3 regions of the Paenibacillus sp. FSL R5-0766 genome follow, and region 1 is predicted to be linked to each of the others. Evidence: riboswitches for the same ligand, from Rfam matches in the RefSeq annotation. Region 1 holds a riboswitch; each other region holds the start of a gene.
What was found. A riboswitch is a leader RNA that binds a small molecule or an ion and turns the genes downstream of it on or off. The one in region 1 is predicted to bind thiamine pyrophosphate.
Positions count from the first base shown of each region.

Region 2: another riboswitch for thiamine pyrophosphate. It lies ahead of MKY66_RS04530 (ABC transporter ATP-binding protein); the one in region 1 lies ahead of MKY66_RS17635 (thiamine phosphate synthase).
Region 3: another riboswitch for thiamine pyrophosphate. It lies ahead of MKY66_RS04550 (ECF transporter S component); the one in region 1 lies ahead of MKY66_RS17635 (thiamine phosphate synthase).

Region 1 is NZ_CP150227.1:4,110,909-4,113,247, reverse strand. Features, by position in the region: gene MKY66_RS17640 (ABC-F family ATP-binding cassette domain-containing protein) at 1-520, shown strand, start outside; TPP riboswitch at 596-705, shown strand; gene MKY66_RS17635 (thiamine phosphate synthase) at 897-1,592, shown strand; gene thiO (glycine oxidase ThiO) at 1,610-2,339, shown strand, end outside.
Region 2 is NZ_CP150227.1:989,449-991,787, reverse strand. Features, by position in the region: gene MKY66_RS04535 (radical SAM/SPASM domain-containing protein) at 1-839, opposite strand, end outside; TPP riboswitch at 1,058-1,160, shown strand; gene MKY66_RS04530 (ABC transporter ATP-binding protein) at 1,322-2,089, shown strand; gene MKY66_RS04525 (ABC transporter permease) at 2,076-2,339, shown strand, end outside.
Region 3 is NZ_CP150227.1:993,332-995,670, forward strand. Features, by position in the region: gene MKY66_RS04545 (copper amine oxidase N-terminal domain-containing protein) at 1-650, opposite strand, end outside; TPP riboswitch at 817-927, shown strand; gene MKY66_RS04550 (ECF transporter S component) at 1,370-1,963, shown strand; gene MKY66_RS04555 (ABC transporter ATP-binding protein) at 1,964-2,339, shown strand, end outside.

The sequences.
Region 1 (2,339 bases):
AATGACAATCGAACGTAGTGAGAAAATTGCTATCGTAGGTTGTAATGGTGTGGGTAAATCGACACTGCTGAAAACTATCCTGGGCAAAATATCTCCACTTAGTGGAAAGACCTTTTTGGGAGATTATCTCGAAACGGCCTATTTTGAGCAGGAAGTTCGTGCTGGAAATATCACGCCGATTGAGGATGTCTGGAATGAGTTTTCACATTTGACCCAGAATGAGGTCCGAGGACATCTCGCTCGCTGTGGGTTGAAAAATGAGCACATTACCCGTCCGCTTAACATGCTGAGTGGTGGAGAGCAAGCCAAGGTTCGTTTATGCAAACTCTTGATGCGTGAAAGCAACTGGATTCTATTCGATGAGCCGACAAACCATCTGGATGTCACAGCTAAAGCGGAGTTGCAGCGTGCTTTGCAAGAATTCAAGGGAACGGTGTTACTGGTATCTCATGAACCTGATTTCTACGAGGGTTGGGTCACCAAAACATGGAATGTCGAAGAATGGTCTGAGAAAAACTAGACGATTCAAGACAATGTTTAACAGAAATGACGGTGACAAAAAAATCCGTCTATGGTAACATAGGCTACAACTTCATATGAACACTAGGGGGGCCGCACGATGCGGCTGAGATGGAAGAATGCGATTCCGGACCCTTTGCACCTGATCTGGATCATACCAGCGTAGGGAAGTGGCGAGCGCGTTTCAGTGAATGACGTGAGCAAACGGCAATTCGAAGGATTCAACCGTCTGTTTAACGAATTGAAACATGCAGTTGCGTGTATAACGTTAAGGCTATAGAGTCTATAGCTTTATTGCACGAAATGAACTGTATGTATCAGTCAGTCATCTGGTCCTATAATTAATACGCAGCCACTCCCCTACGGGAGTGGCTTTTTTGTGTTTTCATAGCATTCATGTCTGGAAGGAGATGAACAGTACGGTATTTTCTCATGAACATGTACACGGATCATTTGAACTGCATGTTGTATCTACGGGTGCAGGGGATCAAGCATCTTTTGTAAAAGCTGCAAAGAACGTGTGGCCTTGGGTGGACTATATTCACATACGAGAGAAACAACTCTCGTGGCAACAAAAGATCGCTTGGGCTGAAAGTCTGCGTGGTGTTGGCGTTCCATCTTGTCGTATCGTTATCAATGGTTCAGAGCTGCCTTCACAGAATGACATCCATGGCGGTGTACATTGGGGGCAAGATGCAATACGTAACTATAACCCTGCAGCTATAAGCAATGTGCAGCGACTTCGTCTGGGTGTATCTGTTCATTCAATCGATGAGGCAAAAATCGCTGAAGAACGGGGAGTCGATTACCTTTTCTTCGGGCATGTCTACTCAACCAACAGTAAGCCTGATCTTGAACCAAGAGGATTATATGCTCTGGCTGAAGTGTGCTCTGGTGTCTCCATTCCTGTCATGGCGATTGGGGGTATCGAACCGGGAAACATTCACTCTATTCACTCTGCAGGCGCACAGGGAGTCGCTGTGATCTCGAATGTATGGGCGAGCGATTCCCCGGATCGGGCGGCTGCATTATTAAGGCAGGCTATCGTTGGTACAGAAAGTTTGAGCCGCTGAATCAAGGAGATGAGCTGATGAAGAAGATCATTACTGATAGACCGGATAAGGTTCATGCCGAAACCATTATTGTAGGTGGAGGCGTCGTTGGTTGTGCCATTGCTTATGAGCTTGCCTCTCGTGGACAAGATGTACTGTTGGTAGAGCGTTCAGCAATCGCGGGAGGAACTTCGTGCGCCGCGGCTGGAATGCTGGCAGCAGACAGTGAAGATTTTGCTCATCCTTTGATGGCTAAGCTTGCCAGGCAGAGTAGACAGTTACTTACCGAGCAACAGGTGCTGATGGCTACACTCAGTGAGGTAGAGACTGGTCTGCAACGCCAAGGATTCCTAACTCCTTTTCGTTCATACAGTGAATTAAGTAGTTATAAGGACAATCGGAAGTCTGCGTTGTCTACTTCTGCTGATGAGGTGTGGTGGGATCGTTCCGTTGTGCAGCAGGAGGCATCATGGCTTAACAGAGATACGTATGGAGCCTATTACAGACCTTACGAGAGTGAAATTCTCCCAGTCCACCTAACGAAGGCATACGCCGAATCCGCTCAAGCAATGGGAGCACGGGTAATGGAGGACATACAGGATATACGTGTGCAAGCAAACGAACACGGTGTGCAGGGAATCACCACATCGATCGGTGAGATGAGATGCAAACATGTCATTATAGCGGCTGGATTACAGAGTGAAGAGTTGATGAGACATGTGAATCTGAGCTTGCCTGTGTGGTCGGTAAAAGGTGAAATAGCCGCCG
Region 2 (2,339 bases), 3.1 Mb from region 1:
CACAACTCTTCTACAGCTTCGCGTTTGGAGAAGCCATATACCAGATTGTTCGCTCGCTCACCCTCAATAATCTCCGAGAATGACTTCTCGTGCACATTACCCAGGTTAATCACACCCTCGCCATCGAGACAGCATGGAACCACCGTTCCATCTACAAGCACAGCTGCCTGACCACGCAATGCATGGCAGAAGCCTTTGCCGTCATCTTCAGGTGCATCCAGACTTGGCCACTGGAACTCATGGTCCTGATTCAGGTATACATTTGGGGCAATTTTGACCCCACTGCCTGGGACTACTTTTTCCTCAATACGGAAGTCCAGATTGAACTCACGTTCCAATACTTCAAGGGTCTCCCGATTTCGATTCATCTGAGCATTTGTGAAGTTATCCTGTGTCAGATTCCACAGTCGGAATGAGATGATGACATTGTGCTTAACGGCCTCGTGTACAAAGGACAAAATATGACGCAGGTAACCGTCACGGTCTGTTGAACCTTCATGCCCATCGAAGCTGTGCAGGGAGAAATTCATCTGCCGCAGCGCCGGTTTGCCAAGCAATTTATGCTGAGTCTTGGGCAACAGGGTACCATTCGTTGTAATGTTCACCTTGAGTCCCTTCTCATGTGCGGAATCGAGCAACAGATCTATTTTGGGATGCAACAAGGGTTCGCCTTTGACATGTAGATAAATATGATTGGTGTGTGGTTTAACTTGATCCAGTATATTGTTGAAGACTTCAGGGTCAATGAATCCTTTGGCACGCTGCGTCTGTGGACAGAAGCTGCAAGCCAGATTGCAGATACTCGTGATCTCAATATATACTTTTTTGAACGTTTTCAACTCGGGTCCCCATTCTGCCTAGGAGGGAGAACAATCCCACCTGCATTTTGTGATCCGGCCTATACGGGCCATCCCTATTATATCGGGTTCATGAGCTGAGGTAAATTGTTCGGTTGTTCGGGTCTGACTCCAAGTTCATCTCAAGAATTCCATCATGCTGCCTCTTTACAGTTCATGTTCAAGTGATATATGCTGAACACACAACTGCATATCTTGAACTTTTGCACTAGGGGAGCCTTGCGGCTGAGACGAATATGACTATTCGGACCCTTTGAACCTGATCTGGATCATACCAGCGGAGGGAAGTGGAGCGGCCTTTTAGTAAGCGGAATTTTATCATGTATATGTGAAGATAAACTGCGGATCTAACTTACAGACCCACTCATTTCTCCGGAAATGGGTGGGTCTTTTTTGTTTCTTTTGGCAGAGTACAAGATGCCGTTGTTATTCCAGCAGTCTGACATCAAGGGGGTGAGGATCAGATGGATAACCATGTAACCATTCACAACATAAGCTTTGCTTTTCCCGAAAAAAAGGATTCCCCCGTGCTCTCCAATGTCTCGCTTCAGGTTCAACAAGGAGAATTTGTCTCGCTCATCGGCTCCAGCGGATCAGGTAAAAGCACGCTCTTCAAGCTGCTCGCAGGCTTGCATGAGCCAACCGTTGGCACCATCGATATAGCTGATGTACCGCAAGGACAAAGGCTCGGACGAGTCGCCTATATGCCGCAGAAAGATCTGCTGTTATCCTGGCGAACCGTCATGGAGAACTGCATGCTGCCTGCCGAGCTTGCACCAGGCCGACAGAACAAGGACAAGTTACGGGCAAACATCCTAGCTGGGTTGGCAAGGTTCGGCCTGTCAGGTTATGAGCAGGCCTATCCAGATGAGTTATCCGGCGGCATGCGGCAGCGGGTGGCATTGCTTCGTACCTTGCTTACAGGCGGGCAGCTCATGTTGCTGGATGAACCCTTCGGTGCACTCGACGCCTTAACCAAACGAGAAATGCATCGCTGGTTGCTGGAGCTGTGGGAGGGCTTTGGCCAAACCGTATTGTTTATTACACATGACATTGAGGAAGCCCTGCTGTTAAGTGACCGTATCATTCTGTTAACTCCAGGAGGGCAAGGTCAGCAGTTGCGGGGGATGACGGTTCCTTTACCACGCCCAAGGCATTCGGACATGATCTACGAACCGGCTCTCGTGCAGATGAGACAACAACTGGAGGAACAATTACATGCGAAGCGATAGGGTTATGGTTAGCGTCCGGTCGTGGCTCTCGAAGTGGTTTTCCCAATATGGTTTGTTTATTGTGCCCATGTTCTTATTACTGACGATCTGGGAAACGATTGTGCGCATGGGATGGGTGCCCTCCTTCATCATTCCTGCACCCACGGCCATCATAGGCTCACTGGTTGAGCATCGTCGTCTGCTGTTGACCATCCATCTGCCTGCTACCTTTATGGAAGTTGTTGTTGGTTTTGGCTTGTCCATGGTGACT
Region 3 (2,339 bases), 3.1 Mb from region 1:
ACGAAGAAACGATCTTTTTTACCTTGTTCAAAAATGTATTCAATGGAGGAATCCACCGGACCCAAAGGGTTGCGAATGTCCAGACGTGCTTGTCCCAGTTCAGAGAAGCGTGGCAGATGCAATGCGGCTTCACGTGCCACAGTCAGATCGGAACTGTTATATTCTTTTACAATCGTAGCATCTGTAGTGTAAATGTAAGCTTCCTTGGCCTTCTGGTTCCATTGCACCTTGGCACCAAAAGCTTCACCGATGGCACGGAGCGGAAGCATCGCTTTACCATTCACCAGAATCGGCGCGGAGGATAATGTCGCATTCTGACCGTTTTTTTTCATTGTTTTGCTGTTAGGTGTAAGGACATACTTATCGCTGCCTGTGCTAATACTGATCTCTTTTGTTTTGTTATTGTAGCCAAACGTATAGTTGCCAAGGAATTGAAGCTCCGTCAATGCCACGTACGTAATACCCTGCCGTATGACAACATCATATTGAGCTTGAACATTGTTAATATAAGCTGTCGGTTTAGGTTTAGTTGCTGCGGCTTCCGCCACAGTGGATGAGAGTAAGGCTGGTGCCGTGCCTGCGGTGAGTATCGAAGCGGCAAGGACCATTTTCCATGTTTTAAGCTGCCAAACAGAGTTGTAATTTTTCATCAGTATCAATCTCCCTTCTAATGTTTAAGACGGACTGTATAACCTAAATGTTGCATATTATGGAAAGTGAATCGTTAGATATCCCCTTCCTTTTACCCCAAATGAAGCATGATGATTCTTCTAGGGATTGCCACAAATACCCATCTGATGTACATTAGAAGCAATGAAATAAGTGAACCGGGAGCTCAATGAAGTTGGGCTGAGAGAGTGGCCTTGTGCCGCTGACCGTACATCTGATCTGGGTAATGCCAGCGTAGAGAACATGGATTTGCAATATGTAAGGGTGAATTGTGGGAATGAACAACAGACCTCTTTGAACTGTGGTGGTGTATCTGCCAGGGCGGAGGAGAGCTGGTTGATATTCCGTATTTTCGACATCCATCCAATACATCATTGTGAGGATTGTACACTGTGCGTAAGGCCTGCCCGGAATCGGGGAGGCTTTTTCTTTTATTTTTAGAGGTTGTTCAAAAAGTCTGCTTTTGATTACGAAGGATGCCTGACGGCATCATCAGCATCGAATATGGAATTCAGCCGAAATAAGCGGGAGGCTTACGAAGTATGTTTCCTTTGGAAACATTGCGGTTGCTCACGTAGTTTTCCCTACGCTCGGCTACTCCATTTCTAGCTTCATCCTATCTTCTTGGTACTGAAAACCAGTCTTTTTGAACACACACTTTTACAACCCCCACAGGGAACAAAGGAAGGACGTAGAGAACATGGCAACAACAGCAGGCAACAAGCGATTGAAACTAACGGATATTCTGGTAACCATCGTGATCGCAGTAGTGTTTGGGGTGATTTACAAGATATGGGGACCTACATATGACTTGATGAAACCATTTGGCGTTCATGCGGAGCAGATGATCTATGGCATGTGGTTTATGGCGGGCACGTTTGCTTTTGTTATCATTCGTAAACCAGGCGTGGCTATTCTTGCCGAAGTTGCGGCTTCAACGGTAAGTGCTTTCTTGGGTAGTGAATGGGGCATGTCCACACTGGTGTATGGTCTGTTGCAAGGATTGGGAGCTGAGATATTCTTCGCCGCATTTTTGTATCGCAAAACCAATCTGTTTGTCACCTGTCTTGCAGCCGTAGGAGCTGCAGCGGCTTCGCTTTTGCTGGATTACCAGTACGGATATATTGATTCACTCTCGGCCTGGAATTATACGTTATTTATCGGGTTCCGCTTCATTGGAAGTATTCTGATTGCTGGAGTGTTCGCTTATTATCTCGCCAAAGCATTGGAACTGACCGGTGTAACACGCTCACTCAGACCGGTATCCAAACAGGATTATGAGGCGCTGGATTAGATGAGCGGAGAGGGGAATTCGCAAGCGGTAAGTGTAACTAATCTAAGATGCAAGTTCCCGGGAGAGAAAGCCTTGGTATTTCAAGGCTTGTCTCTTTCTGTGCGTCAAGGGGAGAAAGTGCTGTTGCTTGGCCCAAGTGGCTCCGGTAAATCGACGTTATTGCAAATTCTGAGCGGTCTGATACCACGTTCGGTTGAGATTCCGATGAAATGTGATGATATTCAGGTTCCCGCCCAAGCAGGAGTGGTCTTTCAAGATCCGGATACCCAGTTCTGTATGACCTTTACGGATGAAGAGATCGCATTTGTTCTGGAAAACCGAAATATTTCGCGTGAAGAGATGCCTGCTCTGATTGAATATTATCTGAAACAAGTGG